3 regions of the Neobacillus sp. C211 genome follow, and region 1 is predicted to be linked to each of the others. Evidence: riboswitches for the same ligand, from Rfam matches in the RefSeq annotation. Region 1 holds a riboswitch; each other region holds the start of a gene.

Region 1 (11,210 bases):
TTCCTCCTCCAGAAAAAACGCCGTCTATATACATGGCAGCCACTCCCAAAGATGTACTCGTTTTTACATCTTTAAGCGGTAATTTTAATAAATAGTACCAAGGACAAGAAGAAATTTATAATAAATATGGTTCTGTTAACCTTGTCGGTTGATTTCCGCTCCAATCAACATAGTGGCAAAATCAACGATGGGCATTAACATAGCCAAAAATAAAAAAGAACATCGCCCTTGCTCGATGTTCTTGGTCACTAAACTATATTGAAACCGCCTAACTTTTCACTATAATCGTTTTGCTCCAATGTATCTTGGTTTCCAATAACTATTGCTTGTATAAGCGATTGAAACTCCTTTTGAAGATGCAGCCTGAATCATTTTTCCGCCACCAATGTAAATCGCAACGTGAGTAGGTCTGCTTGCCTTATTCGGTGCAAAGAACATCAAGTCTCCTGTTTGTAAAGAACTAACACGATATCCTTGCTTGTAGTACATATCAGCTGCCGTCCGTGGCAATACTTTTCCAGCCTTACCGTAAGAATACTTAACCAAACCAGAGCAGTCGAAACCTTTAGGTGTTAATCCACCCCATCTATATGGAACGCCAAGATTTGATTTTGCTACTGAGATTGCTTTTGTATGGTAATAGGCAGCTTCCGCTTTATCACCCATAGCGGTAAACAATGAACTTAGAATAATTGTCATAGCCATGGTTGCAATGATTTTTTTCAACATATTGTTTAATCCCCTTGTGTGCTTCGTTACTCATAATATACAAAAAAAGAGTAACATGGTCGTAACAGGTAGATTACAGTTATATTACAAATTCCGACTTCGTTCTACTTCAATTAGCAAAATATGCTATATATGATGCAGTATAATGTAACTTTCAGGGACGGATATTGACTTTGATAACACAAAAAAAGGGGGATTTTCTCCCCCTCTAAAAATACGTATTATAAACCACATTTTAATTGAGCGCCGCAGTTTGCACAGGTATTACAACCACCCATTTCTTTTACTTTTCCAGTCCGGCAGACTGGGCAAGTGTTACCGACTTCAGAGCCGATCGTTACACTTGTTGAGCGGAGTTCACTGATTGTATCAACAAGGACAACATGCTGCTTCGGTTTTTCATTAAAAATTGATAATTGTTCATTGGTGTTTTCTTCAGCTTTTAGTGTAAGTACCTGAGAATCACGGGAACCATCAACATAAACAGTTCCACCTTTTGCCCCGCCGCGGTACAAACGCTGATAAACTTTTTCGACCTGCTCTACACTATAACCTTTTGGTGCGTTGACGGTTTTACTGATAGAACTATCTATCCAGCGCTGGATGACACATTGAACATCCGCATGGGCTTCAGTTGAAAGCTCCATTGATGTAACAAACCAGTGCGGAAGATTGTTTTCATCTGCTTCTGGGTGCTGATCCAAGTATTCTTTCACAATATCCGCTTTTACTTCGATAAATTTACCGAGGCGTCCGCTACGGAAATAAGAGAATGAGAAATAAGGCTCAAGTCCGGTGGAAACTCCAACCATGGTTCCTGTGGATCCAGTAGGTGCCACAGTTAGTAAATGGGAATTTCTAATTCCGTTTTCTAAAATAGATTGGCGGACATCTTCAGGCATTTTTTTCATAAACCCTGTATTTATGAAGGCCTGTCTTAATCGATTGGTTTCTGATGTTGTTTCACCAGTTAAGAATGGGAAACTTCCCTTCTCTTTTGCCAATTCAATTGATGTTCTGTATGCAGTAGTTGCAATTATTTCAAATACTTGATCAACGAGTTCGTTTCCTTCTGGTGATCCATACTTCGTTTCACAATATATCAGCATGTCATGTAAGCCCATGACTCCAAGCCCTACACGTCGTTCACCAAGCGCCTGTTTTTTATTTTCTTCCAGGAAGTACGGGGTTGCGTTGATGACATTATCCTGCATCCGTACGCCCACAGCTACTGTTTTCTTAAGCTTTTCAAAATCAACAGTTTTTGTGTCCTTATCAGCCATCTCAGCGAGATTGACAGCTGCAAGATTACAGACGGAAAATGGTGCGAGAGGCTGCTCTCCACACGGATTTGTTGCAACAACTTGTTGTCCATATGCTTTTGCATTCGTCATGTCGTTTGCGTTATCGATAAAAAATATTCCCGGTTCAGCTGAGTAGGTCGCGCAAATATTGATTAGGTTCCAAAGTTCTTTTGCTTTGAACCTTTTGTACACTCGTACTTTATGCCCTTGTTTTTCCCACTCGCGAACGTCACCAACTTTATGCCATTCTTGGTTGTAAATCTCCATTTCCTCTTGATCATATTGTTCAACGTACGGGAAGCGGAGTTCATAGTCACTATCGGTTTCTACAGCATCCATAAATTCCTTTGTTAAACAGACAGAGATGTTCGCACCTGTAAGGAATTCTGAATTGTGGACAGTGTAATTACCGCCAGTTAATAATTTCTCTTCTGCATCTGCGATGATGTTTTCATCAAATCCACCGAACCCAGGAATGTTTTTATAATTTACAATTCCCTGGAACATTGCAGTTTCCCTTAAAGTAAGAGGGGTGAACTTTAGCTTGTCTTTAGCAAGTTTTTTAATCGTTTCATCATTTGTATTTTCAATCAAGAATCGTAAAATTCTAGGATTTTGCATCTTAGAAATAATAAATTCAATAATGTCTGGATGCCAGTCGGCCAACATGATCATCTGAGCTCCGCGTCTTGATCCGCCTTGCTCAACCAAATGAGTCAATTTCGCAATATCATCCAGCCATGAAACCGATCCAGATGATTTACCATTTACGCCTCTAGCCAGTGTATTTCTCGGTCTCAGCGTCGAGCCATTTGTTCCAACACCGCCGCCTCGGCTCATAATCTCCATTACCTGCTTACGATGATCAGAGATACCTTCACGAGAGTCAGGAACAAACGGCATTACATAGCAATTAAAGTATGTTACATCAGTATCTGCCCCAGCTCCGTAAAGAACGCGTCCTGCAGGAATGAAGTTCATGTTAACAAGTTCTTGATAAAACCTCTCAGTCCATTCTCTTCGCTTCTCTTCCGTCTTTTCAACAGAAGCAAGACCAGTAGCATTACGCTTCGCAATTTGCTCATAGAAGAGCTCTAAAGGCTTCTCAATTACATCTAAGGATCTGACTATCACACCCGTACTAGCTTCCTCAGGATCATCGAGTACTCCCCTGAATTCCTCATCGACTAAAACTTTCGCTTTTTTCTTTTCCCAGTCTATTTCCATAATGTAACCAAGACCACGAGCTGGAAATTTCGGATCTTCTTTAATAGTTAAAACAACAAAGTCGCCGTTTGTAAGAGTAATTTTTGCAGTATCTTTAAAGGTATAGCGGTCCAACATGACCAAACGAGAAACACCCTTGTGAGTTATTTTCATATCTGGGGTAACTGGATGCACCTGGGGGAATAATTGAATATCCTCATTCAACCTTTCAAAATCAATATTCATTGTTTGTCTAAAAACTACAGACATTAGAACAACTCCTTCTTAAATAAAAATCCACCTATTGTCCTAAATCTAGCAGGTTTACGCTATATCTAGTTGGTTTGTATTTTTAGGTTATCATAGCCCACCTGAATAAATCAACTAAATATCAATATATAGTACCGAAAATATTTTCGACACCACTATATATTGTATGTCGAGCAAACTATAATTATTTTGTCAAACTTAAAAAATAATAGAATTAAAAGTAATCAATAGCTTTTAATAGATTTTCGTCAGAAAACAGGAAAATTCAACAAATTTCGCAGTTTGCTTCTTTACATTAATCGTTATGGCAACAAAAAAAGACGGCGAATTCGCCGTATCTAATTATCTTTTATAATTCCATTCATCACTTTCATATCGATCTTTTGCAATCTTTTCAACATAAGCTAGTTCTTCCTCGGTTAATTGATAAGTTTCAAGCTCAATATTTAGACCCTCAGCAAAGCCTTTATAAAAAGCTTCCTTTGCTTCCTCAAGTGAAATCCTTCTTGGACTAATGTTGTTGATAGCAACCGCTTTATCCTTAAATGCTTTTCTCATACGTTCCTTAACTCTCTCACTTGGATATTTAAATAAACTAAATAGCTTATCTTCATCTAAATCTAACAGAATGGAGCCGTGCTGTAGAATTACACCCTTTTGTCTCGTTTGTGCACTGCCGGCAACCTTCCTGCCTTCCACCACAAGCTCATACCAGCTTGGAGCATCAAAGCATACTGCAGAGCGAGGGTTTTTCAATGCATCCCGTTCTTCTGCTGTTTTTGGGACAGCAAAATATGCCTCAAGTCCTAAATGGTGAAAACCTTTTAAAATTCCTTCAGAAATTACTCGGTATGCCTCTGTAACAGAATTAGGCATTTCTGGATGTTCTTCAGAAACGATGACACTATAGGTAAGTTCATGCTCGTGCAGAACGCCACGTCCTCCTGTAGGTCTTCTTACGAAACCTAATTGGTGAGCCTTAACTGCTTCCATATCAATTTCTTTCTCTACCTTTTGAAAATATCCTACTGATAGCGTTGCCGGATCCCAGCCATAGAAACGAATCACTGGAGGAAATTTCCCTTCACTATGCCAATCAAGTAACGCTTCATCTAAAGCCATATTAAAAGATGGTGAACTATTTCCAGTATCAATAAAACGCCAAACTTCTTTTTTCATTCTAAAACCTCATTTTTTTATAATTATATCGTAATTAAGTCTACCAAAATCTGATATAGATTCAAAATAAGATGTTTCTGCTATAATTATTTAGGCAATATCAAAAGATTTTTTTGCATTCATCTTTATCTTTATCGGATTGACTTATATAATAAATACTAGTGCAGGAAAGCTTGAAAGGGGCAAAAAGAAATTGAGTTCACTTTATCCATTATTAATCATCATTGTAGCAGTTATCATTTATTCCGTTTTTACATTTTTCTATCAGAAAAGAATTGTTAAAACGGTAACAGAAGAAGATTTCCGTGCGGGGTACAGAAAGGCACAACTAATAGATGTTCGTGAAGCAAACGAATTCGAAGGCGGCCATATTTTAGGAGCACGTAATATCCCAATGTCGCAAATGAAAATGCGTATGAAAGAAATCCGTTCTGATATGCCAGTATATTTGTATTGCCAGAGTGGAATGCGCAGTGCACGTGCAGCCCAATTCTTACACCGAAAAGGCTATCGAGACCTTACTCAGCTACAAGGCGGGTTCAAAAAATGGTCAGGTAAAGTAAAAACTAAGAAATAAGATATCATTAAAGGTTCCGGATTCGGAGCCTTTTTAAATTTCAAAAACTGCTACACAAGATAAAAGGTCAGATTATTTTTCGAATCTGACCTTTCCTTTTATTAAGCTTCTTGGTATTTCAAAATTGGTTTACGGGCTGCTTTTGTTTCGTCCATCCGGCCGACCACTGTTGTATGTGGTGCTTCTTGAACGATTTCTGGATTTTCTTCCACTTCTTTAGCAATTTGGATCATAATATCGATGAACGAATCCAGTGTCTCTTTTGATTCGGTCTCTGTCGGTTCGATCATAATACACTCTTCCACATTTAATGGGAAGTAAATGGTTGGTGGGTGGTAGCCAAAATCAAGCAGACGTTTCGCAATATCCAATGTACGAACGCCTAATTTTTTCTGACGTCTTCCACTGAGTACAAATTCATGCTTACAATGTCTATCAAATGGTAGATCATAATATTCAGCAAGCCTTCTCATCATGTAGTTCGCATTTAATACAGCGTACTCTGTTACCGCTTTTAAGCCATCTGGTCCCATCGAGCGAATGTATGTGTAAGCACGAACATTGATACCGAAGTTTCCGTAATATGGCTTCACACGGCCAATTGATTGCGGGCGGTCATAATCAAGGACATATTCTTCGCCTTGCTTTGTGATAATCGGTTTCGGTAAGAACGGGATAAGGTCTGCCTTCACCCCGACAGGACCGGAACCAGGGCCACCGCCGCCATGTGGGCCAGTGAATGTTTTATGAAGATTTAAGTGAACAACATCAAATCCCATATCTCCAGGTCTTGCTTTTGAAAGAACTGCATTTAAGTTTGCTCCATCATAATAAAGCTTACCACCGGCTTCATGGACAATTTCAGCCAATTCAAGAATGTTTTCTTCAAATAGTCCAAGCGTATTCGGGTTGGTTAACATTAATGCAGCAGTATCTTCACCAACAACCCTTCTTAAATCTTCAAGGTCGACAAGACCATGTTCATTTGATTTAACGGTAATTGTTTCTAGACCAGCAATCGTAGCGGAAGCTGGGTTCGTACCATGAGCAGAATCAGGGACGATTACTTTTGTACGGTTCATATCACCGTTAGCCTCATGATAAGCACGGATCATCATTAAACCTGTCCATTCCCCATGAGCCCCTGCCGCAGGTTGCAAGGTCACTTCATCCATACCTGTTATTTCGATTAAATGCTCCTGCAAATCGTATAAAAGTTCAAGAGCACCTTGAACAGAGCTTTCATCTTGCAGCGGATGTACATGTGCAAATCCGTTAAAACGCGCTACATTTTCGTTGATTTTCGGATTATATTTCATCGTACACGAGCCTAGTGGATAGAATCCTGAATCGACGCCATGATTTCTCCTCGAAAGGGCAGTGTAGTGGCGCATAATATCAAGCTCCGAAACTTCAGGAAGTTCAGGCTCTTCTGTACGAAGGTAACCATCAGGAAGGAGACCGCTGAGATCTAGTTCCGGTACATCCATTTCCGGCAGGCTGTAGCCGATGCGTCCTGGTGTGCTAAGTTCAAAAATGAGTGCCTGGTCTTGATTATGCATGGAAATCCCCCAATTCTTTCACTAGAGTATCAATTTCTTCCTTCGATCTTTGTTCTGTTACAGCAATCAGCATATGGTTAGCCAGTTCTGAATAATCACGCCCTAGATCATAGCCCCCGATTATTCCTTTTTGTAAAAGGTTTTGATTGATTTCTTTTACAGGCTTAGTTAATTTCACAACGAATTCATTGAAGGAATGGCCATCATAACCAACTTCAAAGCCAGCTTCCTTGAAAGCATTTTTCGCATAATGAGCTTTTTGCAAGTTGGCCGCAGCCATTTCCCTGACACCCTTTTTACCAAGTGCGGTCATCGCTACAGATGCAGCGAGGGCATTTAATGCCTGATTGGAGCAAATATTTGATGTAGCCTTATCACGTCGGATATGCTGTTCACGTGCTTGCAGTGTTAAGACAAAACCACGGCGCCCTTGGTCATCCGTTGTCTGTCCAACAAGACGGCCTGGAACTTTCCGCATTAACTTAGTAGTGACAGCAAAATATCCGCAGTGCGGTCCGCCAAAGGCAGTTGGGATCCCAAACGGCTGCGCATCACCAATAACGATGTCGGCACCAAATTTACCTGGAGGTGTTAATACCCCAAGGGACAGTGGGTTACTTGAAACAACAAACATGGACTTATTTGCATGAATGATTTCCTCAAGCTCTTTTAACGGCTCGACTCGCCCAAAGAAGTTTGGATATTGGACGATAACGGCTGCAACATCTTCATTAACAAGTCCTTTTAATGCGTCTAGATCTGTTACACCATCTTTGACTGGTACTTCAATCACATTAAGGTACTGACCCTTTGCATAAGTTTTAAGAACATCACGTGATTCTGGATGTACAGCACTGGATACAACTATTGTTTTTCGTTTGGTATGGCCTGCACTAAGCATCGCTGCTTCAGCAAGTGCAGTTCCGCCATCATACATTGATGAGTTGGCAACATCCATTCCAGTTAACTCACAAATCATTGTTTGGAATTCAAAGATAGCTTGAAGTTCACCTTGTGAAATTTCTGGCTGATAAGGTGTATAAGCTGTGTAAAATTCTGATCTAGAAATAACATGGTCGACAATTACAGGCATGTAATGGTCATAAACACCTGCACCTATAAAAGATACGTTTCTTTTCAGGTCAGCGTTCCGACTAGCCATCTTAAAAAGTTCTTTCATTAAGTCCGTTTCAGACTTTGCCGCTTTTATATTGTACTCACCCTTAAATCTTACTTTCTCAGGGATATCGCTAAACAGTTCATCAATAGAGGAAACACCAATTGCCTCAAGCATAGTCTTCTTATCTTGTTCAGTCATAGGTAAATAGCGATGTTTCATAAACCTAACTCCCTTCTCTTATTTCTTTTCTTTTTTATAAAAAGGTGTTGGAACTACAGTAGCTTTTAAACGTTTGCCGCGAATTTCAACCTCAACTTCGGATTCAAGACCCGCAAATTCTGCATTGATTAGGGCAAGACCAATATTTCTCTTTAACGTGGGTGATTGCGTTCCAGTTGTAACCTCACCAATTAACTGATCACCTTTATAAACAGGGTAGCCATGACGTGGAATCCCACGATCAATCATTTCAATTCCAACCAATTTTCTTGTTAAGCCCTTTTCTTTTTGTTGGATCAACGCTTGTTTCCCGATAAAGTCATCTTCTTTGTTTAATTTCACAGCGAAGCCAATTCCAGCTTCAAGTGGTGAAATTTCTGGAGATAGTTCTTGACCATAAAGCGCTAAAACTGCTTCAAAGCGAAGTGTGTCGCGTGAACCTAATCCACAGGGGATTACTCCATCTTCTTTACCTGCAGTTAAAATGTCTCTCCAAAGGTCAACAACATCTTCTGCATCGCAATATACTTCAAAGCCATCTTCACCAGTATAACCAGTTCTTGATACAAGTGCCTTTTTCCCATTTAGGATTACATCTTGTTGGAATTTGAAAAAGCCAATTTGGCTTAAATCATTATCTCCCGCAAGCTTTTGCAATACTTTTTCCGCAAGTGGTCCCTGAATAGCCAGCTGTGCTGTTTTTTCCGATAAATTTTCTAAAGAGACATCACCAGATAAATGGTCTTCAAGCCATTTGTAATCTTTTTCAATATTTGATGCGTTTACTACTAAAAGGTAATGATTGTCTTCAATCTTATATACAAGCAGGTCATCAACAGTACCGCCATTTTCATAACACATGGCGGTGTACTGGGCACCTCCATTCTTTACTTTTGAAATGTCATTAGTCATCATTTTTTGTAAAAATGCTAAGCTATTAGTGCCTTTTACTTCTACTTCACCCATATGGGAAACATCAAATAATCCTGCACTAGAGCGAACAGCTTCATGCTCTTCTTTAATGCTAGAGAATTGGACCGGCAGTGCCCAGCCTCCAAAATCAATAGTTTTTCCACCCCATTCTTTATACACATCAAAAAGTGGAGTTCGTTTTAATTCAGACATCTTAATCCCCCTTCAATCTTTGGCGCAAAATTATTCATTAGATAATATAAAAAAGGACAGAGACCTCCTATGAAACGTAAGAAGGTCTCTGTCCTTGCACCTGAAAGTTTACCTAAAAAGGCTTTCCCCTTTGGTGGCTGCTTAAAGCTAGCAGCGCTCTCCAGAGCTGCGTCCTACAAGAGTTCTTTTGCCTGAGAGATTCACATTTCTGCTTGCTCCTTCGGCGCTACATAAGTAGTCTCTCCCCTTGTTATCATTCGCATTATAATATTATCTAAACTGGTCATACTAATTATACTTATAAAATAAATTACCTTATTAAAATATTTAAAACATTCAAAGCTATTATCATCCTACCATTAAAATAATACATTGAGCAATAACTTTATTAGAAAAGCAAAGAGCTGGAAATTGAACAAAAAGGAGTTGGAACCATGTCGATCGAAATTGAATTTGATTCCTCCTGGAAGGATGATTTTTTACATAGAATTGAAAACGATGGTCCATGGGGGAATTGGGAACTTTTTAAACTAGCAATTGGAGTTGAAAAACATCTCGTCATTCCAGATTTCATGGGTTTATTAGCACCTAGCCATTTACCCAATCTAACCCCACTTCCTCACCAGCTTGAAACAGCAAAACAAGTAATTGAAAACATGAATGGGAAAGCCATCCTTGCCGATGAAGTAGGACTCGGAAAAACGATTGAGGCCGGGCTCATTCTAAAAGAATATATGATTCGTGGATTGGTGAAAAAGGTATTGATTCTTGTCCCTGCATCACTAGTTACTCAATGGTCGATGGAGTTGAATAGCAAATTTTTCATTCCAGCCATTTCACAAAGGAAAAGCTATGTATGGGAACAGTGTGATGTTGTCGTTTCGTCAATTGATACGGCCAAACGAAATCCTCATCGAGACATCATTTTCAAGCAGGACTATGACCTTATTATCATTGATGAAGCCCATAAACTTAAAAATAACAAAACAAAAAATTACGAATTTGTCCAAAATCTGAAAAAGAAATTTTGTTTACTATTGACGGCAACGCCCATTCAAAACCGTATCGAGGAAATTTTTAATCTGGTTTCATTATTAAAACCAGGACATTTAGGCAGCGAAACGACATTCTTTGAAAAATACAAACGAGATGCACGTTCATTAAATGATGATGAGCATTTAAAAGAATTAGTAAACAAGGTTATGATTCGGAACCGGCGGGCAGATACAGGCATTGAGTGGACGAAAAGGCATGTGGAAACCATTCCGATTGAATGCACTCAAGAGGAGAAAGATCTTTATGAGTCAATTACGGAATTAAAGAATGAGGGGAATTGGGCACAGGCAAGTTCATTCTCTGTAATGACATTACAGCGTGAGGCATGCAGCAGTAGAGAAGCAGTTTTTTATACATTAAAAAATATGCTGCAAAAAAAGGAAAATCCAACCCCAGCTTTCGAAGAACAAATTCAGTATTTAATAACAAAAGTCGAAGCTGTCCAGAAGAATTCAAAAGCAGAAAAAGCGCTAGAATTAATTCAAAAAGTAAATGATAAAGTAATTATTTTTACAGAATACCGAGCAACACAAATGTACCTCCAATGGTATTTAAAACAACATGGAATTTCATCTGTCCCTTTTCGGGGCGGCTTCAAGCGTGGAAAAAAGGACTGGATGAGAGAATTATTCCAAAAGCACGCTCAAGTCCTTATTGCAACTGAAGCAGGCGGTGAAGGAATTAACCTTCAATTTTGTAATCATATAATTAACTTTGATTTGCCATGGAATCCAATGAGGCTCGAACAACGAATTGGTCGTATCCATCGTCTGGGCCAGGAAAAGGATGTCATGATTTATAATTTTGCGATAAAAAATACTGTCGAAGAACATATTTTGAAGCTTCTTTATGAGAAAATACAT
Region 2 (11,210 bases), on a different contig from region 1:
AAATGTAAGCGCTTATTTATGCCGAATTGACTAAATAAATATTAAATTTTCATAGGGATCAATTTGCAATTATTGATTTTACATATTACTTGATTATTTAAAGTCATCAAAAATTTGCAAACATTCTCAAAAAGTAGAAAGAGGGAATTCATATGCAGGAACAAACATTGTCGAGAGGTTTAAAAAACAGGCACGTTCAACTTATCGCTATTGGCGGGGCTATCGGAACAGGATTATTTCTTGGAGCAGGTAGATCTATTCATTTAGCAGGTCCATCGATTTTATTTGCTTACTTGATTACAGGTGTCATTTGCTTTTTAATCATGCGTGCACTTGGAGAACTACTTTTATCCAATTTGAAATATCATTCTTTTGTTGACTTTGTTAGAGACTATTTAGGTAATATGGCAGCATTTATTACTGGCTGGACCTACTGGTTTTGCTGGATTTCAATTGCAATGGCCGATTTAACAGCAGTTGGTCTCTATACTCAGTTTTGGTTTCCAAGTGTACCACAATGGATGCCAGGATTAATTGCACTAGTCGTTTTGCTAATTATGAACCTTGCAACCGTAAAGCTTTTTGGCGAAATGGAATTCTGGTTCGCATTAATTAAAGTTATTGCGATTCTTGCATTAATTGTTGTCGGAATTTTCATGATTATTAAGGGATTTTCCACAAATTCAGGAGCATCCAGTTTCACAAATCTATGGAGCCACGGCGGCATGTTCCCAAATGGCATAAATGGCTTTATCCTCTCATTCCAGATGGTGGTGTTTGCGTTTGTTGGCATTGAACTTGTAGGACTTACTGCTGGTGAAACAGAAGACCCGGAAAAAGTTATCCCAAAAGCAATCAATAATATTCCTATTCGGGTATTAATTTTCTACATTGGCGCCCTTATTGTCATTATGAGTATTTATCCTTGGAACGCCATCAATCCAGCAAAAAGCCCATTCGTTCAAGTATTCGTGGCGGTTGGTATCGCTGCAGCTGCTGGTATCGTCAATTTTGTCGTTCTAACATCTGCAGCATCGGCATGTAACAGCGCCATTTTCAGTACAAGCCGGATGGTATACTCACTTGCCAGAGATAAAAATGCACCTGTACCATTTGCAAAACTTACGTCACGTCAGGTACCTTCCAATGCATTGTTCTTTTCCACTGTTGTTATTTTAATTGCCGTTGTTTTGAACTATGTAATGCCAGAAGGAGTATTTACGTTGATTACAAGTATTTCAACAGTATGTTTCATCTTTATTTGGGGTATTACTGTCGTCAGTCATTTGAAATACCGCAAAACCAGACCAGATCTAGCGAAAGCGAACAAATTTAAATTACCGCTTTATCCATTTTCCAATTACTTAATCCTTGCCTTCCTTGCGTTCGTGCTTGTCGTCCTTGCACTTGCGGAAGACACTCGTGTTGCCTTGTTCGTAACACCTGTCTGGTTTATCATGCTGATTGCAATTTATAAGATGTTGATAAAGAAGGCGGATTATGCGGATCAGGAGAATCAACAACAAGTAGCAGAAAATTAAGTTGCAACCCAAGAAAATAACTTTTATTAATAAATAATGTTTCCGCTTTCAAAAAAGCTTGACTTAGATTCCATTTACTATTATTCTGAAAATAATAAAAATAAATAAGCGGAAGATGGTTGTGGGAGAGTGCAAGTTTACACGCCACCGAAGGAGCAAGTTCCAAAAAGACCCTTGGAACAAATCTCTCAGGTAGATGGAACCACAATTGGACGCAACTCTGGAGAGCGCAGATAAAGTATTTGCCACCAAAGGGGAAGGTTCTTAATCGAACTTAAACTCTCAGGTAAAAGGACAGAGAAGGGTAGAAGTAAGCCATGTGCTACCCTTTTCTGTCCTTTTTTGCGTGCAAAAAAGTATGGTTTCGCTTCAGATTCTATCTTGGAATAAACAGATAAAATCCGAGGTTAAACACTGATAGAGGTAGCTAATACAACGAATCAAGGGGGAAACGGTTTGAGTTTACAACAAAATGATTCAACTATTTTTGAAGCAATTAGGAAAGAGCAGCATCGTCAGCATCAAACATTGGAGTTGATCGCATCTGAAAACTTCGTAAGCCAAGATGTTTTAGAAGCAATGGGAAGTGTGATGACGAACAAATATGCAGAAGGCTATCCAGGGAAGCGTTACTATGGCGGATGTGAATTTGTCGATGTGGCAGAACAAATAGCGATTGACCGCCTAACACAGCTGTTTGGTGCTAAATATGCCAATGTTCAGCCTCACTCAGGTGCACAAGCAAATTTTGCTGTATTTTTCGCACTGCTTCAACCTGGTGATAAAGTGATGGGGATGAACCTCTCTCATGGCGGGCACTTAACGCACGGAAGTCCTGTTAGTGTTTCAGGAAAATGGTTTGAGGTAGTGTCCTATGGTGTGAGAGAAGATACTCAATTGATTGATTATGATGAACTGGAAGCGATCGCGAATAAAGAAAAACCGAAATTGATCATTGCAGGTACAAGTGCTTACACTAGAACGATTGATTTTGCACGGTTTAGACAAATTGCTGATCAAGTTGGCGCAAAATTCATGGTAGATATGGCGCATATTGCGGGACTTGTTGCAGCTGGTCTTCATCCATCGCCGGTTCCATACGCAGATGTTGTAACGAGCACTACGCATAAAACGTTGAGAGGACCGCGTGGCGGCATAATTTTAACAAATGATGAAGATATGATAAAAGCCATTAATAAATCGGTGTTCCCAGGGATTCAAGGCGGCCCGCTAATGCATATTATTGCAGCTAAGGCGGTTGCATTCAATGAAGCATTGCAGCCAAGCTTTAAGGAATATGCAAAACAAATCATTCTAAATGCCGACACACTAGGCAAAACATTAAAAAATGAAGGTGCAGCCCTTGTTTCTGGTGGAACGGATAATCATATCGTCCTTTTAGATTTACGTCCGTGGAATTTAACTGGAAAAGAAGCAGAAAAATTATTAGAAGAAGCGGGCATTACTGTAAATAAAAATACGATTCCATTTGATCCAGAAAAGCCGTTTGTTACGAGCGGTATTCGCATGGGAACAGCGGCTTTAACGACACGGGGTATGAAACAGGATGATATGGTGAAAATCGGGCAAGTTATCGCAGCTGTTTTGAAGAGCAAAGGGGACAAAGTCGTTCTTGAGAAAGCAAAAGAAACAACCAAAGCAATTTGTGGAGTCTATCCGTTATTTCAACAGGCAGTCACAGTATAAGAAAGGGGTATGAGGATGGAATTTCAGAGTTGTTTTGACATTATTGGCCCGATTATGGTGGGACCGTCGAGTTCTCATACAGCAGGTGTCGTATCTATCGGGAAATTTATTTATGAACTGTTAGGAGATTGTCCACAAGAGGTCAAGATTGTATTTTATGATTCCTTTGCTGAAACTTATCAAGGACATGGAACAGATAAAGCACTTCTTGGCGGATTGCTTGGGATGGATACCGATGATACACGCATTAAACATTCATTGGAGTGGGCAAAAGAGGCTGGCATGCAGTACCATTTCGAATTTGAAGATATCTGTGACTACTATGACCACCCAAATACAACAATCGTGACAGTGAAACTCGAAGATCGTGTTGTAAAGGTTGGCGGTGCATCACTTGGTGGAGGCTTATCAAAAATCTTTATGATTAACGAGAAGATGGTAGATATTCGTTTAAGTGCAGGCGATGACTTTACAGTCCTTGCTAGTTCTTATCAACCAAGAGGGAAAGTACTTATGGAGGCAATTTAATGAAGATACAGTCCATGAAAGAGCTGATTGAAGCTTGTGAAAGAGAACAAAAAACCATTGGTGAAATCATGTTGATGATGGAAACAGAAAAATCAGGAAGAGACCAAGAAACCATAATAAGCATGATGGAAGAGCGATTGATCAAAATGAAAGAAGCCGTTGATAGCGGTATAAAAGATGCCTCAACCGCACCGAGTGGAATTTCTGGCGGGGATGCCGTGAAAATGTATGATTACGTACATCAAGGTAAATCTCTGTCGGGTAGTTATGTAAGCAATGCAATGAGCTTTTCATTGGCAACTTCTGAAAGCAATGCACGGATGGGGGTTATTGTAGCCACGCCAACTGCTGGGGCAGCCGGTATTTTGCCTGGTGTATTGTTTTCGCTTCATAAAAATGATGGCACACCCTATAAAGATTTAGTCATGGGGTTGTTCACAGCAAGTATGCTCGGGTTTGTCATTGCAAATCGTTCATTCATTTCTGGGGCAGCTGGAGGCTGCCAAGCAGAGGTAGGGTCTGCAACAGCCATGGCCGCAGGAACAATCGTTGAGTTAAAAGGGGGCACGCCACAGCAAGCAGTGAATGCGACGGCCATTGCCATGAAGTCACTCTTGGGTTTAGTTTGTGATCCAGTCGCAGGTCTTGTTGAGGTGCCTTGCATAAAGCGAAATGTGATTGGAACCTCTATCGCATTTTCAGCGGCTGATATGTCTCTTGCTGGGATTGAAAGTCGCATTCCGTGTGATGAAGTAATTGAAGCGATGTATAGGGTTGGAAAAGATATGCCTCGGACACTTCGGGAAACAGCGCTTGGAGGTTTAGCAACGACAGAAACAGGTAAACAGGTGAAGGAACGACTATTTTGTAGGAAATCATAAGTAGGGGGTCTATCAATGGGGACAGAAATAGCATTAAAGCAAACACCACTTTTTGGAATTTATGGAAACTCAGGTGCGAAGGTCATTGATTTTGGAGGCTGGGCATTGCCAGTACAATTTTCCAGCATTTTAGATGAGCATGAGGTTGTTCGAACAAAAGCAGGTCTTTTTGATGTCTCACATATGGGTGAAGTGCTTGTTGAAGGCAAAGATGCAGAGAGTTATATTAACTACCTTGTTACTAACGATGTAACAAAGCTTAGTATCGATCAAGCACAATATACAGCAATGTGCTATCCAGACGGCGGAACAGTCGATGATTTATTAGTGTACAAATTAGCAGATGAAAAATATTTACTCGTCATTAATGCCTCAAACATTGAGAAAGATTATGAATGGATGAAGCAGCATGTAAAAGGAGATGTGACGCTCCAAAATATTTCGAATGACATTGCACAGCTTGCCATCCAAGGTCCAAAGGCTGAAGGCATTTTACAAAAGTTAACGGAAGCAGATCTATCAGAAATTGGCCCATTTAAATTTGCTCAACATGTCAACCTGGACGGGATTACAGATGTGCTCGTATCTCGGACAGGTTATACAGGAGAAGATGGTTTTGAGCTTTATTTAGATGCTGCACAAGTCGAAGCACTTTGGGTAAAGCTTTTAGAAGTAGGAAGTGATGATGGCTTAAAACCATGTGGCCTCGGTGCACGTGACACGCTTCGTTTAGAAGCACGTCTTGCACTCTATGGTCAAGAGCTATTAAGTGATATTAGTCCCCTTGAAGCTGGAATCGGCTTTGCCGTAAAAACGAAAAAAGAAAGTGATTTTATCGGTAAATCCGCACTTTCAGCACAAAAAGAAGCCGGATTAAAAAGAAAATTAGTAGGAATTGAGGTAACAGGCCGGGGGATTCCACGCCACGGTTATCAAGTAGTTTCAGAAGGTGGAGAGGCAATTGGTGTTGTTACATCAGGAACCCAATCACCATCTTTAAAGAAAAGCATAGGCCTTGCACTAATATCCGCAGAACATGCAGAAGTGGGAACACCATTAAAAGTGGTCATCCGTAATAAGCAGATTGAGGCGGTTGTTGTTAAAACACCGTTCTATAAAAAGGGTTAATAGAGTGATAGAGTTCTCTGGTTAACTTGCATAAAGATGATCGGAAGGCCGACTGTACGTAAACTTACTTGAAATCAAGACCTGAATGATCAAACTTGAATTTACAATCGGAAGGAAGAGAAACAATGACTAAAGCGACAGCAACTTTACTATATAGCAAAGAACATGAGTGGGTATTACAATTAGACGGAAATCGAGTACGTATTGGAATCTCTGATTTTGCACAAAAGCAATTAGGAGATATTGTCTTTGTTGAAACCTTAGAAGTGGATGATGAAGTAAAAGCGAATGAATCAATGGGGACCATCGAATCAGTAAAAGCAGTTTCTGACCTATACTCTCCTGTATCAGGTACGGTTGTTACTGTAAACGAAGAGTTAGGAGATGCTCCGGAGACGATTAACGAACATCCATTTGAAGCAGGTTGGTTAGTGGAAGTGGAAATGTCCAATCCTGAAGAATTGGAATCACTTTTAAATGAAGATGCGTACCAAGCATTTATTAATGAAGGAGAGGAATAAAATGACTTCCACTTATCGATACCTCCCTGATACGAAACAAGATCAAGAGGAAATGCTCGCTTTTTTAAATATTTCTTCGATAGATGAGTTATTTGAAGATATTCCAGCTGAAATTCAACTAAACGGTGAGCTGCCTATTCCAGCGGCAGTGCCTGAGCCGCTTCTTTTGAAAAAAATGAATCAACTGGCTTCCAAAAATAAAAATGCTAATCATTACCCAACCTTTCTTGGTGCAGGAACTTATGATCACTATATTCCAAGTGTGGTCAATCATATGATTTCACGGTCCGAATTTTACACAGCCTATACACCATACCAACCGGAAATCAGCCAAGGTGAATTACAGGCGATTTTTGAATTCCAAACCATGGTTTGTGAACTGACGGGAATGGATGTGGCCAATTCTTCGATGTACGATGGTTTTACATCTCTTGCGGAAGCTGCATCACTTGCTGTTGCATCAACACGACGTTCCAAAGTACTTGTGTCAAAGGCAGTTCATCCTGAATCACGTGCCATTTTAAATACGGTAGCAGATGGCCAAGGTTATATAGTTGAAGACGTCAATCTTACTGATGATGAGACAAGCTTAGTGAAGCTGCAAGGACAAATTGATAAAAACACTGCTGCTGTTATTGTTCAATACCCAAACTTTTTCGGTTCCATTGAGGATCTAGCAGAAATTAAGAATATCGCGGATACAAAAGGAGCGATTTTAATTGTAAGCGCCAATCCATTGGCACTGGCACTCTTGCAGGCTCCTGGTAAACTTGGAGCAGACATTGTGATTGGGGATATGCAGCCATTAGGAATCCCGATGTCCTTCGGCGGCCCACATTGCGGTTATTTTACGGTAAGTAAGAAATTCATGCGAAAAATCCCAGGACGAATTGTCGGGCAAACGAAAGATGAAAAAGGACAACGCGGATTTGTATTAACCCTGCAAGCACGCGAACAACATATTCGCCGTGATAAAGCATCATCCAATATTTGTTCAAACCAAGCATTAAATGCACTTGCTTCTGCGGTTTGCATGAGTGCACTTGGAAAGCAAGGAATTCGTCATATGGCCCAATTAAACTTTGAAAAAGCCGATTACATGGCAAAATCTCTAAATAAAAAAGGCTTTACCATTATGAATAAAGCGCCATTCTTTAATGAATTTGTTGTTAAGCTTCCTCGTCCGGTAAAGGAAGTCAATGCCAAACTTCTTGAGGCAGGTATCATCGGTGGGTTTGATTTAGGAACGGATTACGGTTTAGAAAATCAAATGCTGCTAGCAGTAACAGAGCAGAGGACAAAAGAAGAGATTGACCAATTTATCGAGGTATTGGAGGCAGTTGTAAATGGTTGAATATAATGACCTAATTTTTGAAATCAGTCGTCAAGGACGTGTTGGATCAAGCCTTCCGGAAAGTGACGTTGATACTGTTGATCTAAATGATAAACTTCCCAAGCATTTGATTCGTGACCTGCCAGCAGAACTCCCGGAAGTATCAGAGTTGCAGCTTGTTCGCCATTACACAGCGCTTTCGAATAAAAACCATGGGATTGATAATGGCTTCTATCCACTTGGTTCTTGTACGATGAAGTACAATCCGAAAATTAATGAAGATGTAGCACGTTTGGAAGGGTTTAGCCGCATTCATCCATACCAGCCAATAGAAACAGTACAAGGCGCACTAGAGGTCTTATATGAATTACAGGAAGAGTTAGCTGTCATCACAGGAATGGATGCAGTGACTTTACAGCCTTCAGCAGGAGCTCAAGGTGAATGGACAGGGTTAATGATGGTCAAAGCCTACCATAAGCAAAAAGGAGAGGTAAGAACGAAAGTCCTTGTACCAGACTCTGCACACGGAACAAACCCTGCAAGTGCATCGGTTGCCGGTTTTGAAACGATAACGATTCCATCCAATGAGCATGGGTTAGTCGATTTAGAAGAATTAAAGAAGCATGTAAATGATAATACAGCAGCACTGATGCTAACAAATCCAAATACTCTCGGCCTGTTTGAAAAAGAAATTGTAGAAATCGCCAAGGTTGTTCACGAAGCAGGCGGCTTATTATACTATGATGGAGCTAATGCGAATGCCATCTTAGGGAAATCTACTCCGGGTCAAATGGGCTTTGACATCGTGCACTTAAATCTTCATAAAACATTTACTACACCTCATGGGGGCGGCGGCCCAGGTGCAGGTCCAGTCGGTGTGAAAGAGAAACTGATTCCGTTTTTACCAGTACCGCGTGTTGAGAAAGTGAATGAGGTATATGTGCTAGATTCTAACCAACCGTTATCTATCGGTCGAGTTAAGGGATACTATGGAAACTTCGGTATTCTATTACGTGCGTACACCTATATTCGCACAATGGGACCTGAAGGGTTACGTCAAGTGTCGGAAAGTGCAGTACTACATGCGAATTATCTGCGCAAAAAACTCGAGCCGTATTTTGAAGCACCGTATTCACAAATTTGTAAGCATGAATTTGTGTTATCTGGATCAAGACAGAAAAAACTTGGTGTAAGAACACTTGATATGGCCAAACGGCTGCTTGATTTTGGCTACCATCCACCTACCATCTACTTCCCGCTAAATGTGGAGGAATGTTTGATGATTGAACCGACAGAAACAGAGTCAAAAGAAACACTAGATGCTTTTGCAGATGTCATGATTCAAATTGCAAAAGAAGTGGAAGAAAATCCAGGTGTCGTATTAGACGCACCACATACTACGGTTATTGGCCGCTTGGATGAAGTACAGGCAGCTAGAACACCAATCTTACGTTATACAAAAGAAGAAGCAGTAAAAAGAGAAACCGTAATGTCTTAAACGAATTAGTAAACATGAACCACTGAGAATGAAGATAAAGAGAAAATAAATTTTCTCACTATGTCATTCTTGGTGGTTTAAAATAAACCGAAAACTTCATGACTGTTCATAGGAGTGGAAGAGATGTCAATTGATCATGTTCGCAAACCAGAATGGCTAAAAATAAAATTAAATACGAATGAAGAGTATACTGGCTTAAAAAAAATGATGCGTGAAAAAAAGCTACATACGGTCTGCGAAGAAGCGAAATGTCCAAACATTCATGAATGCTGGGCGGAACGCAAAACCGCAACCTTTATGATTTTAGGAAGTATATGCACCCGTGCATGCCGTTTCTGTGCGGTTCAAACAGGGCTTCCGACAGAGTTGGATTGGGATGAGCCAGAGCGTGTTGCAGAGTCAGTGGAAAAAATGAGACTAAAGCATGTAGTGATTACCGCTGTTGCTCGTGATGATTTAAAAGATGGTGGAGCTGGGGTTTTTGCAGAAACAGTACGGGCAGTAAGACGCCGCAATCCATTTTGCAGCATTGAAGTTCTCCCGTCCGATATGAAGGGTGAATATGACAACTTAAAAACATTAATGGATGCCAGGCCAGACATTTTAAATCACAATATTGAGACAGTGAAACGTTTATCACCTAGAATTCGTTCACGGGCAACTTACGAACGTTCCCTTGAGTTTTTGAGCCGAGCAAAAGAAATGAATGCTACTATTCCAACAAAATCAAGCATTATGATTGGTCTAGGAGAGACAAAAGAAGAAATTATAGAAACAATGGACGATCTTCGTGCAAACAATGTAGATATTATGACAATCGGTCAATATTTGCAGCCAACCAAACATCATCTTAAAGTCCAAAAATACTGGAGTCCACAAGAATTTGAAGATCTAAAGAACATTGCCATGTCAAAAGGCTTTAGTCACTGCGAAGCAGGTCCGCTCGTACGCTCCTCTTATCATGCAGACGAACAGGTTAATGCAGCAAAAGCGAATGCGTAATCAATTAAAATAGGCGAATAAGGGGCGGGAAGTCCTATGATGATAAAAATGACAGAAGCAGCAATGAACAAGCTTAAGGAAATGTCGGTCAAAAGAGAGCAAACTCCTCGGATTGACGCCGAGGTCGCTGGCGGATGCGGGATGACTGTTAAGTTTTCAATTGTTTTTGATGGACCACGGCGAAATGATTTATGCATTGAGACGGATGGGATTCAGATTCGGTTGGATCGTTTTACAAAACGCTATTTAGATGAAGAAACACAAATTGATTATAGAGACGAACAAGGTTTTCTAGTTGGCGAAAGCTTTGCCTCTAGTGCATGTGCAATTGAATTCGATTAATTGGAAAATGGTTGATGTCTATTACTGAATGGAGCTAATAGCTATTTATGAAAATATTAAACCAAGTTTTCCTATAGATATAATTACATATTTTTATTAAAGGAGTCACGAAGATGACAAAAGAATATGATGTTGTTATTATCGGCGGTGGAACAGGCGGGTACGTTGCAGCCATTCGCGCCTCTCAATTAGGTTTAAAAGTGGCGGTCATTGAAAAAGGAAAATTAGGTGGAACATGCCTTCATGCTGGTTGTATCCCGAGTAAGGCCTTATTAAGAAGCGCAGAAGTGTACGCTCAAACAAAAAACGTAGGCAAGTATGGTGTTATTGCCTCAGAAGTTGGACTTGATTTCTCAAAAGTACAGGCTCGGAAAGAAGAAATTACGGCCCAGCTATTTAAAGGTGTCCAGCATTTAATGAAAAAAGGAAAGATCGATGTTTATGATGGGAAAGGTAGTATTTTGCAGTCAAAAGATGTTCTAGTGGAATTGAATAACCAAGAAGAGGAAATCATTTTAAGCCCCCGGAATATTTTGATTGCAACAGGCTCTCGTCCAAGAACACTCCATGGTCTTGAAGTAGATGAAAGGTATGTGATGACATCGGATGAAGCCTTGAAAATGGAGACGCTTCCAAAATCGATTATCATTGTTGGCGGCGGAGTGATTGGAATCGAATGGGCATCGATGCTCGTGGACTTCGGATTACAAGTAACCGTACTTGAATATG
Region 3 (11,210 bases), on a different contig from region 1:
GCAGATTGATTAAGTCCAAATTCGTTAACGCCCATGACCCAGGTCATTATTGGTCTCAATCGCTTCCCGTCACCTTCCAGACTGTAATTGGCAGCATCAATTATTTGCTCAACTTCTTCGATTTTAGGGATTTTTAAGATGTGGTTGATCTCCTTACGAACAGTTTCAACAATGTCTAAAAACCCTTCCCGCTCTTTCCGTTCATTTTTCAGAGTGGTAATCATATGGTCACGAAGTAGTTTATCAAAGAAATCGACATCATCAGCTTTCCGAACCATATTTTGAATCACACGATTAAATTTTGGATTTCCTGAAAAAAATAGTTTCATAACTTCGTTGTATTTTTCAGTTCCCATTCGTTCTTTAAATCGCTTCAGGCCGTTTATTGCACGATCGAGAATCACCTCACAGGCCTTGCTATCTGAGTGATACACCTTATGGATCAAATTGGAGATGACCGTCCAGTATAATTCAAAGGGATTGATAAGATCGATTCGCTTATCATGATATTTCAGATAATAGGTATAGGGGGTTACCCTGCCCTCCTTCAAGTCTTCATACATATCTGCAAAATCATCCGCAAGCTGGTTGTATATGCCATAAAAGAATGTTCGGGTGTCAAAGCCTTCATCCTCCGGAGCACTAATAACTGAGCGGACAATCAATCGGGAAGAAGAGGATTTTAAAATGACCGGAATGTATAACTCTTCATTCGTATAATTTGCGTTGGATAGATCCTTTACACGGTCCACTTCCTGTGAATTGAAAAACACATAGGCCTGCTCGAAAAATTTTTTGCTGGTGTCTGGACGCAAATGAGATTTAATATACTCAAAGGCATCGCGGAGTTCTGAATGAATAAATCGGATCAGGTTTACGTTATTCCCCGTCCACTCACCCAATTCCGGCACAGTTCCTGTGATAAGGGTGGTACGAATTAAATCGGAATATTGTTTTTCCTCATTGGCAGATAAGACTTTGGCATCGAGAAGATCGTCAATAAATGGATAGGTCAAACCATAGCAATAGCCTAGCCTAATAGCATCATCAAGTTTCTGCCTTCTTTCTTCAGGCGATACCTCATCGCCCAACTCTTCCACCTCATGCATAATTACCCCAGCAATAATTTTAATGAGCTTTCGCTGAGCATTCTCAGCATCCATTCCCATTGGAATATTGGATGATACAGTCTTTAATTTGTTTAGTAACCAGATCATCGTGGACTCGATGCCTTCCTTCTGGGCGATTCGATACAACCCGGCCATGCTAAACGTCTCAGTTTTGACTCCGCTGTTTGTAGCAAAAGACTGTGTCAGGTTATTTTTTAAACTGTTAACTACACGCCGTATCCTGGTCTGTGTCTCAGCTGAGTCCAAGGCTTTGCCTAGGTCCCGCATGAAAATATAGGAAATACTGCGATCCAAGTAATTATCAAGTTTGCCGGTGTAATCGAGCCATTGGATATATTTGTTATACCCTTGAGTATTAGGTTTTCCTTTTCCACGTGAAAAAAAGGATAGGATTGAATGATGATGAATATGGTTGTGTTTCCAAGATTGAATATCTTTTGTTAGGACAGGAACAAAAGTCTTTTGCATGACCTGTTTATTAAGTGATTTAAAATAATGTGCAGCCTTCTGCTCAGCTAGCTGATAACATGCATCGGCATTTTTTATTAACTCCTCATCCATACTGTACATTACCTCTTCTTAAGGTTGTCTTATATATGTTTTGCAATATAATTCAAACCGAGATGATAAATCCAAGCGTTTTTCTTTAAAAACTATCAAAATATATTTATTTATAATCATAAAATAACATCTTTAGACTCAAAAAGTATAATATTTCCTTTCATATTATAATTCCGCGCATAGTAAATAATACCTTCATTAATCTTTTCTTTTTTAACTTGGCTGTTGATGTCCGCTCCAGGCGCTTCGCTTTCCGCTCCAATCAACTTGGCTATAAAAATCAACAATGACCTTTAACACAGCCATTTTAATTAATAAAAAAACACCTCAAATATAGAGGTGCTTTAAGCAATTTAACCTATTTTAAAGTTGTAGCCACTGTACTTTCAGGTGATGTTACCTTGTCATAAAAATCCACGAATTGATCGCGGTCAGCGCTATCACGGTAAGCCATGGCAACACGTGGATGTTCATTAAGAACACCTGAAATCATATAAGGAATGATATAGCCCCACTCCCACTTTTCACGCATTTCGAGCATGTGCTTCTCAATGACTCCAAGAACCGGCTTAATCTCATAGCTTGATTTTTGGATGTAGCTAACAAGAAGTTCTGTGTTACAGTTACCTGCTGCCCGACCCATGCCATATACAGACGAATCGAGATATGTAACCCCATTTCGCATCGCAGTTAATGTATTGGCAAAAGCTAACTGCATATTGTTATGTGTGTGAATTCCAAGCTGTTTGTTAGGGATCAACGCTTTGAACTTTTTCACTTGGTGCTCGATATCTACAGGGTCTAAGCTTCCAAAGGAATCAACGATATAGACCACATCTACAGGGCTTTCCTTCACCAATTCAAAAGCTTTAATCAGCTGTTGTTCAGGAACACTTGATAATGCCATAATGTTCAGTGACGTCTCATATCCCAAATCATGGAACATTTGGACAAGTTCTAAGCCTTTATCTACTTCACGGATATAGCACGCTACTCGAATCATATCTAAAACACTTTGTTCACGGGGTAGAATATCATTGGGATCTACACGGCCAATATCAACTAAAGCCGATAGCTTCGTGAACTTTTTGACAGGGATAATTTCTTTCAGGAAGTTATCGTCAAGAAATCGCCATGGATTGGGCTCAGTCGCTTTAAGAAGCTTTGGAGAATTTTTGTAGCCAATCTCCATGTATTCAACTCCAGCTTCACTTAGGCCGTTATACAAGTCTTGAACAAATTCGACACTGAAATCCCAATTGTTAACTAATCCTCCATCACGAATGGTACAGTCTAAAATTTTACTACGAGTTTCCATGATCGTCATTTCCCCCTGTTTATTCTGCTTTTCTCATTATTATTTCATACTTTTATGCATTTAAGTACTAAATTTTCTTATTGTGTTTATATCATGGTTTGTCAGAGGGTGTCAACCTATTTCCTGAAAATTCTTATAATCAAATAATAATAGTATATACAATATACCCTTCACTTTTGTTCCTGTATTTTGTGCAGGTATGGTTACTTTGTAGGTTCCGTATTTAATTCCTATTTGACGAAATGAAAAGGCATTGGCTTTATTAATACCAATGCCTTAGTTAAAAAAGGAGGTCTTAGGACCAATGATACAGTTTTCCCTGCCTGCTAAATGATTGACTGAGATCCTTTAATGTGTAAACTCTAGCCGTTAAGAGAAATAAATCATTGTAGTTATTATGGATGTATTCATCAATAATCTCGATTCCTTCTATAAATTGATCAACTAAATAATACGTGTACTTTTCATCCCAAGAAAACTTATTGATTCTTAAAAGTTCATCTGCTATTATTTGAAACTTAAACTCCTCAATTAGGAGTTTTATTTGAAACAATTTATCCGGATTATACCTAAAGCTGTTTTTATTTTCATGGCTTTTCTGAACATATTTTATAAAACCCTTGATATTTTCAGCCAACATATTCGCTTTTTGCATCTCGAATTTCAATTTGTCCTCTCCTCAACGTCTAATTTCCAACCCATCTTTAAGAAGAGTGTATGTTTGGGGACGTTATAATGACACCAACAATACTATTTATCACGAAAAAGAGACCTTAGAATTAAAGAATCAGGAAAAATTAGCGAACAATCTCCATAAAAAGAAGGCACAAATCCAATTTGGTTTGTAGCCTCAATTTAGTGTAGATTTTATTATTTTATGAAGAAGCTATAAGAGTCAATTCACACTGCTTTAGATAAAGTAATGATTTGATCTTGATTATCTTTTCTTTTTTTCAAACTAATAAGTTTACTTTTGCCTTCTTGGCCTCTCTAGCGCAGATATTCTATTATTTTTCCCTTTGTCCTTTTAAATGAATACACTATGAATAAAAGAATGAACCATAATGGTGTCATTAATAAAGCGACACGAGTTGATTCTGCAAATAGCATAATAATGAGAATAAATGCAAATAACGTGAGAACAAGATAATTAATAAATGGTGTAAACGGTGCTTTAAAAATCGACTTTTCATGTAAATCTGGGCGTGATTTCTTATATCGCAGATGACAAATTAAGATAATGCTCCAGACCCAAATAAAACAAATTGCACTGATCGTTGTCACGATCCCAAATGCTTGTCCTGGAATCAGCTTACTTAAAAGAGCTCCGACGGATAGAACAAGTGCAGATATAAATAATGCGTTACTCGGTACATGATTTTTATTTAATTTAGCAAAATTCGCTGGTCCCTGTTGATGATTACTTAAATTAAATAATATACGGCTCGTTGAAAACAATCCACTGTTACAGGCAGACGCAGCTGATGTTAAGACGACAAAATTAATAATTCCTGCAGCAATCGGAATACCAACTAAACTAAACGTTTTTACAAAAGGACTGTTTGCTGTATTCAGTTGCGTCCATGGATTGATGCATAAAAGGATAATAAGTGCTCCCACATAGAAAAACAGTATTCTTAAAGGTATTTTATTTATTGCAGATGGGATATTTTTTTGTGGATTGGATGTTTCGGCTGCTGATACACCTACTAATTCAACACCTACAAATGCAAATACAACCATTTGAAAAGAAAGTAAGAAACCTGATATTCCATTCGGGAAAAGACCACCATGGCTCCATAGATTTTTTACTGTAACCGTTCCTGAATCTGTTTGAAATCCAATAATTAACAAAATGACTCCTATGATGATTAAAGCAAGAATGGTGATCACTTTGATTAAAGCAAACCAAAACTCTAATTCCCCAAATAGCTTTACTGTTAATAAATTTAGTCCCAATAATAGAATTAAACAGACTATTGCAGGTACCCATTGTGGGATATCGAACCAATATTGCACATATACACCAACAGCAATAATATCAGCCATTGCTGTCATAATCCAACAAAACCAATACGTCCATCCAGTTACATAACCAGCCCAAGGTCCAATATAATCCTCGGCGAAGTCCGTAAATGATTGATAGCCCTTATTTGATAAAAGAAGCTCTCCTAATGCCCTCATTACAAAAAAACATGCGATTCCCACGATTAAGTAGGCAAAAATGATAGATGGACCTGCTAACTGAATGGCTTTTCCTGAACCTAGGAATAAACCTGTACCAATCGTACCTCCAATCGCAATCAGTTGTACGTGCCGATTTTTTAAATCTCGTTTTAATTCTTGTTGTGCCACTTCATTTGCCCCCTCATTAGTAATAATTTCCTTTGTTCACTTTGTGAAGATATGAACAAAGTGTTAAACTCCATGAAAAAAGAGATTGGAATTTCTCCAATCTCATCGGTCATAAGAATAACAAATAATATCCATTACTCTTTTGTCAGAATAACAAATAAAACTCGTACTCTTCTGTCCTTTTGCCTGAGATTGTGAACCCTTCGGCGCCGCAGATTTCCTGCGGTCTCTCCAGAAGCTGCTCCTGCTATAGTTTGATCCATAGCAATCATAGCTTGCTTAGTATGTAATTTATGTTGAAGAACAAATGGTTCAAAATCCCCAGCTAAAAAAAGTTATGCATTTTTACATCTTATCTCACAAACTAAATTATTGTTAAATAATTTCTAATTTTAGTAGTATTCAATCACTTTGTCAATAATTAATTTCAGAGAATCTAGATTAATGGAGAAACAAAAAATGAACCCACTGCAAAAGATTGGGTTCATTTTTATCGCAATCGTTGGTTCTGCATCTTTAATCTCCTAGTACCAAAAAATATTGAATATGATTTGCTGAGATGGGCGTAATCGCCATAACACGATATCCGATACTCAGTAATTGCGACAAAGTTTCTGCGCAATTTTGACGTGGAGGCTCAAACGGAGCATGGAAACTTTTATAAAGATTTATTAATTGATTATTGTTTGTACAGTGAAGCAAGATCACATGTCTACCAGTCCATGCTTGACCGATCATTGGTTGTGGTTGTGTTTCCCTTTTATTTCTCATTGAATTATTCCTTAAGTCGAGGTTTAGCAGGATCACATTTGGGTGAGTCAAGATTTGCCGATTCTGCTAATTTCATAAGATAATAACATTCTTCACGATACATATGATCCGCCATTAGGGGGGCGAATGTTCCTAATGCTTGCTTACTTAGTCTGAGTTCTTCTATTTCATGTAGAAAATTTTGAAATAATTTTATTTCTAACTGGCTGTCTGAATTCATTTTTGATAAAGCAGGGAACGAAGTCAGATTAGTTCTTAAATATCCTGCTAGTTCAACTGATTTCAAGTAAAAATCTTCAAAACTCTTCCTAAATGTATTACTTTTCTCAATGAGTTTCTTTTCAACACTATCTAAATTAGAGGAAATTGCCTCTGAATGACCTGCAGCATCTAATAACCATAAAAGATGATGATGTAGTTCATGGTAAACAGGAGGGGCTTCCCCTGCTTTTAGGTGTATTAAAATTCTTAAGTATTCCTCTAATTCATTGACCATATGATTAATAAAGGTTGGCGAAAGGTGAATTTTTATTTTCCCTATCAGATGTTTACTTAATAAGTCCAATTTAAATTTACGTAATCTTATAACCTCTGTTTCAGCTTCAATTGTTAATGGCACTAAATCTGAGGAATTTGCACGCTCCAGAAGTTTGTCAAAAACTCGGATAAAAGATGATGCCTTCTCAATTTCCTCTTTTTGAACAGGTGCAAGAGCTTCGAAAATAAACCTCGAATGATCACCTAATATCTGGAGCCAAAAACGGTGTTCAAATTTTGCTGTTCTTTCAAGGACATCATTCATGTTTATTCCTCCTAGAAAAAAATACCCACACTATTTTGATGTTTATTCTTTTCAATTGGTTCTTATGAACAAAGAAGGAAAATTCACTAAAAAATAAGTCTTGCTGCCATTTTTGTGAAGATGTTTCGTAATCTCTTCTTTCGTCGATTCATTTTCCCTTCGCCTCCGATGGCTTTATTGAATTATTTACAATTACGCACATTCATAGGTGGACTCCACAAATAACACTCCACCAACATTTACTTTAGTATGTGTTGTGAACGGTAGAAACCTGGGGTTGTTCCAATATTTTTCTTGAATACTTGATTAAAGTATTTTTGATTTTCGTAGCCTACTTGTTTACAAATTTCTGATACTTTTAAATTTGAGCTTCTTAGTAATTTCTTGGCATTATTCAATCTAACATTTGTAATATATTCAAAGATGGTGTTACCAACTGCCTTAGAAAACAAACTGCACAGGTACGCAGGGTTCTTATGGAACAACTTACCTAAGTCATCTAAAACGATGGGTTCCTTATAATTAGTATTTATGAAACTTTTTAAGTCGAAGATTAGTTTTTCATTATAGGACACGTGGTTCTCCTTTAAAAATTCAGTTGATTGATCAATAAATTGTTCAAGCCAATCTCTGATTTCTTCCAAAGACTGTAATAGATTTAACTCTTCGTATAATAAATATCTTTCGCCACCACTTTTATTTACTTCATATTCACTTTCAATATATTCCAAAAAATGATTAACTATTTTAAAACATACATATTTTGATTTTTCCGGGGACAGGTTACTCTTTTTACAATCGAGAAAAACTTTGGCCATGAAAAGATTCATTCTGCTAAGAAGATTTGGGTTTTTTTCATTAAAAAATTGATTAATTTCTTCGATAATACTGTTTCCAAATGAATGATTAAAAGTTTCTAATTCTTTATAATATGTTATTAACTGGTTTGAAAAAATCCCATTTTTCAATGCTTCTGTTGCCTCACTGTATGCTTTCTTTATTTCCGAAATATTTTCATATACATTGCTGATTCCAACAATCGGTTTTAATTTGATATCATGAAAAATCAATGACACAAGATCATGAACCAAGTCATTCCTAATCTCTAAACTGGAATTGGAAAACATGATTACAATTTGACTATCAATCGTATAAATGAAACTCTCAATTCCCCTGTTTTCCAATAGATTTTTCATACAACCTAATGGGACCTGAAGTTTTTCAGTCTCTTTTGAATCATCCCATGTAAACCCTTTCAATCCGATGTTTAAAAAAGAAAAACGATTTAATTTTTGGTCTATTTCAGGGTCAACAAATCTATGTCCTAAGATGTAATCAAGAACACGCTTTTCTTCTAATGCAATTTGATATTCATTAATCCGTTCAGTTGTTTGTTTTTCATTTTTTATTTTTTCAAGTTTTAAAATGGCTTTTTTAATAGAACAAACAATTTCATCCACCTCAATTGGTTTGACCAGATAGTCAATTGCCTCGAGTTGAATGGCCCTTTTGGCGTAATCAAATTTTGAATACCCACTAATTATGATAAAAACAGTTTCTAGATTAAGATTCTTTGTTTCTTTTATTAAATCCAATCCATTCATTTTTGGAATTCTTATATCGGCTAAAACAATGTCAGGCTTTTTGTTAATAATTTCTTTAAAGGCTTCTTCTCCGTCAGAGGCCGATCCTACAATTTCAATGTGATGTTCCTTCCAGTCAGTTGCAGATTTCAAGCCTTCAATTACAATTTTTTCATCATCAACAATTAAAAGTTTATACATAATAGAAAACCCCTTAAAAATTGTCATGGATGATTCCGTCATTATTCAGGCCAATCTTAAGATAAACGGTCGTTCCCTTTCCTATTTCACTCTCGATCTTTAATCCATATTCTTTTCCATAAAAAAGTTTCAATCGTTCATTTATATTTTTCAAAGCATAACCCTTTGTGTTAATATCCACCTCGTTCATGTCAAAACCTTCTCCGGTATCACTAATCTTAAAAACTAAACCGTCATGCTGTTTATAGCCTTCAATCATGATGGTTCCTCTTTCCTGTTGTTCTAAACCATGGTAGACAGAGTTTTCTACAATGGGCTGTAACAGCAATTTAATGATTTTTTCTTCCATGATTTCAGGTTCGATATTAAATGTATAGATGATTTTATGGTCGAAACGAATATTTTGGATATCCAGATAACTTTTAACTTGTTCCATTTCATTTTTAACAAAGGTAATATGATTTCCATCATTTAATGTAAGTTTAAAGATTTTTGACAAATTAATTGCAATTTTTGCAATCTGCTTCGCTTTTAACTTCTCCGCCATCCAAAAAATAGTGTTCAAAGTATTATATAAAAAATGCGGATTAATGTGGCTTTGCAGGGCTAATAGCTCTGCTTCTTTTTCCTTAATTTGTGATTTATATAACCTTTTGGTTAAATCATTATTCCAGTTATAAAGGTGAACAATTCGGTTCCCAATTTGTCCAATTTCATCCTCATTATTAAAATGAATACCTACTACAGTCTCTCTCTTTTCCATTTTTTCAGTAACCATTCGCAGCAAACTTAACTGTTTTGTAATTCTCCTAGTTATAAATAAGGCTATGATCAAGGACAATATGAGCGCTAACACTAATAAAGTGATCGTTATTATTCGAAGTTGATTTACCTCACGAACAATATTTTTATATGGGATAATACTTACAACATCCCAATTGGTTTTCTTGTTTGTATGATAGTTAAAGAAATATTGCGTTCCATTCATCACTTTTTTAATTGTCCCGCTTATACCACGCCCTTGAATTATTTTAGCTACCTGAGAGGGAGAGAAACTATGATCACTACTCGAGAACAAAATTTTATCCCCATCTAACACCAAAATATCTCCAGGAGGATTACTATTTTTAAACATATTCTCGAAATAAGATTGATCAAGATCTATAAGTACTAACCCCATTTGTTCCTTCGTTCCAAGGTCTCTAATATTTCTACCATAAAGTAAAGAATGGTTACTATCTTTAACAAGTTTTAAATCACTACCATTTAACCATTCACCTTGCCATTGGCCATTAATCAAATGCGGATAGATATTGGACTTTTTTATTGTTTGATAGATGTTATTTTTAATATTCCGTTCCCCACGGTTTATTTTCAAAAAGCCGTGATTTTCATTACCAACATAAATGGCATTAATAAAAGGATTGTTTACTACCGTTATATTATTTAGGTTTTCTAGGGATGAAGTCTCTAATCTGTATAACTTTGGATCTGTTTTTTTATAAGTTAAATATGCATGAATTTCATTTGAGAGAAAGATGCCATTAGATACATTTTCTACATTGCTTACAAATGCATTTATATTCCAATCGACAATATTTAAAAAGTTATTAATGGTTGTAGATACTTTATTTTCTATTACTTTATTAAAATAAATGAACGTAAAAGGACCAATAACAAGTAAAGGTATAAGAGCTGAAAACAAAGCTAATAAGATAATTTTACGCTTGATTGGAGAGTCGATAAGTCTCATTAGTTTAGGCATGCTAGGAATACCTCCTTTTCTTGTGACAGATATGGAAGCAACAGCATTAGCAAACTTTTCCATTTCAACCACCTCAATAAACTTCAAATAGGAAGGATATACATTATATTCTATTAATTTATGAATAATCCCTCCTAAGAAAGCATCACCCGCTCCAGTCTAAAAAATTTTAAGCTTTGAATATGAATTCCACTATCGATTATAAAAAAAGTTATTCTTTAACAGCTCCTAATGTCATACCGCTTACAATGTAACGTTGAACGAAAAAGGAAAATATCATTACAGGTAGACTAAATGAGATGGCAGCAGCTGTCATTGGCCCTAGATCAAGATTATAAGCTGTTAAAAATTCTGAAATTCCTACTGTAGCCGTTTTTGCTTTCGTACTGGTCATAAGTAACGAGAACAAGAAATCATTCCATGCCAACATAAAGGTAAAGATAGCTGTTGTGGCCAGTCCAGGGAGTGAAACAGGAAGAATAATGCGTATAAAGGAACCGATCCAGCTGCATCCATCCACCCTAGCCGCTTCATCAAATTCTTTAGGAACCGAGTCAAAAAACCCGATTAATAACCAAATGGCAAACGGTACATTCAAGCTGGTATACACCAATATTAAGGCCAAATGGGTATCAATTAAGCCCATACTTTTTATAATCATATACATCGGTATAGCAATACTAATCATTGGTACCATTCTTATCACTAAGGTAAATAACAAAAA

What was found. Region 1 has a riboswitch for glycine ahead of gcvT (glycine cleavage system aminomethyltransferase GcvT). Riboswitches for the same ligand answer to the same signal wherever they lie in the genome.
Region 2: another riboswitch for glycine. It lies ahead of glyA (serine hydroxymethyltransferase); the one in region 1 lies ahead of gcvT (glycine cleavage system aminomethyltransferase GcvT).
Region 3: another riboswitch for glycine. It lies ahead of ACSU6B_RS06455 (amino acid permease); the one in region 1 lies ahead of gcvT (glycine cleavage system aminomethyltransferase GcvT).

The regions. Positions count from the first base shown of each region.
Region 1 is NZ_JBPXRO010000044.1:958-12,167, reverse strand. Features, by position in the region: gene ACSU6B_RS26530 (patatin-like phospholipase family protein) at 1-34, opposite strand, end outside; gene ACSU6B_RS26525 (C40 family peptidase) at 280-729, opposite strand; gene ACSU6B_RS26520 (vitamin B12-dependent ribonucleotide reductase) at 951-3,509, opposite strand; gene ACSU6B_RS26515 (lipoate--protein ligase family protein) at 3,852-4,688, opposite strand; gene ACSU6B_RS26510 (rhodanese-like domain-containing protein) at 4,882-5,265, shown strand; gene gcvPB (aminomethyl-transferring glycine dehydrogenase subunit GcvPB) at 5,367-6,827, opposite strand; gene gcvPA (aminomethyl-transferring glycine dehydrogenase subunit GcvPA) at 6,820-8,166, opposite strand; gene gcvT (glycine cleavage system aminomethyltransferase GcvT) at 8,185-9,291, opposite strand; glycine riboswitch at 9,378-9,457, opposite strand; glycine riboswitch at 9,461-9,548, opposite strand; gene ACSU6B_RS26490 (DEAD/DEAH box helicase) at 9,726-11,210, shown strand, end outside.
Region 2 is NZ_JBPXRO010000011.1:149,835-161,044, forward strand. Features, by position in the region: gene ACSU6B_RS12705 (amino acid permease) at 153-1,541, shown strand; glycine riboswitch at 1,654-1,756, shown strand; gene glyA (serine hydroxymethyltransferase) at 1,998-3,248, shown strand; gene ACSU6B_RS12715 (serine dehydratase beta chain) at 3,264-3,776, shown strand; gene sdaAA (L-serine ammonia-lyase, iron-sulfur-dependent, subunit alpha) at 3,776-4,657, shown strand; gene gcvT (glycine cleavage system aminomethyltransferase GcvT) at 4,673-5,785, shown strand; gene gcvH (glycine cleavage system protein GcvH) at 5,911-6,306, shown strand; gene gcvPA (aminomethyl-transferring glycine dehydrogenase subunit GcvPA) at 6,308-7,660, shown strand; gene gcvPB (aminomethyl-transferring glycine dehydrogenase subunit GcvPB) at 7,653-9,137, shown strand; gene lipA (lipoyl synthase) at 9,261-10,139, shown strand; gene ACSU6B_RS12750 (iron-sulfur cluster biosynthesis family protein) at 10,176-10,481, shown strand; gene lpdA (dihydrolipoyl dehydrogenase) at 10,595-11,210, shown strand, end outside.
Region 3 is NZ_JBPXRO010000004.1:273,908-285,117, reverse strand. Features, by position in the region: gene ACSU6B_RS06470 (polyprenyl synthetase family protein) at 1-1,700, opposite strand, end outside; gene ACSU6B_RS06465 (aldolase catalytic domain-containing protein) at 2,050-3,009, opposite strand; gene ACSU6B_RS06460 (hypothetical protein) at 3,305-3,676, opposite strand; gene ACSU6B_RS06455 (amino acid permease) at 4,000-5,364, opposite strand; glycine riboswitch at 5,529-5,609, opposite strand; gene ACSU6B_RS06450 (DUF2935 domain-containing protein) at 6,140-6,937, opposite strand; gene ACSU6B_RS06445 (response regulator) at 7,177-8,721, opposite strand; gene ACSU6B_RS06440 (sensor histidine kinase) at 8,735-10,474, opposite strand; partial or broken gene ACSU6B_RS06435 (carbohydrate kinase) at 10,490-10,633, opposite strand; gene ACSU6B_RS06430 (carbohydrate ABC transporter permease) at 10,698-11,210, opposite strand, start outside.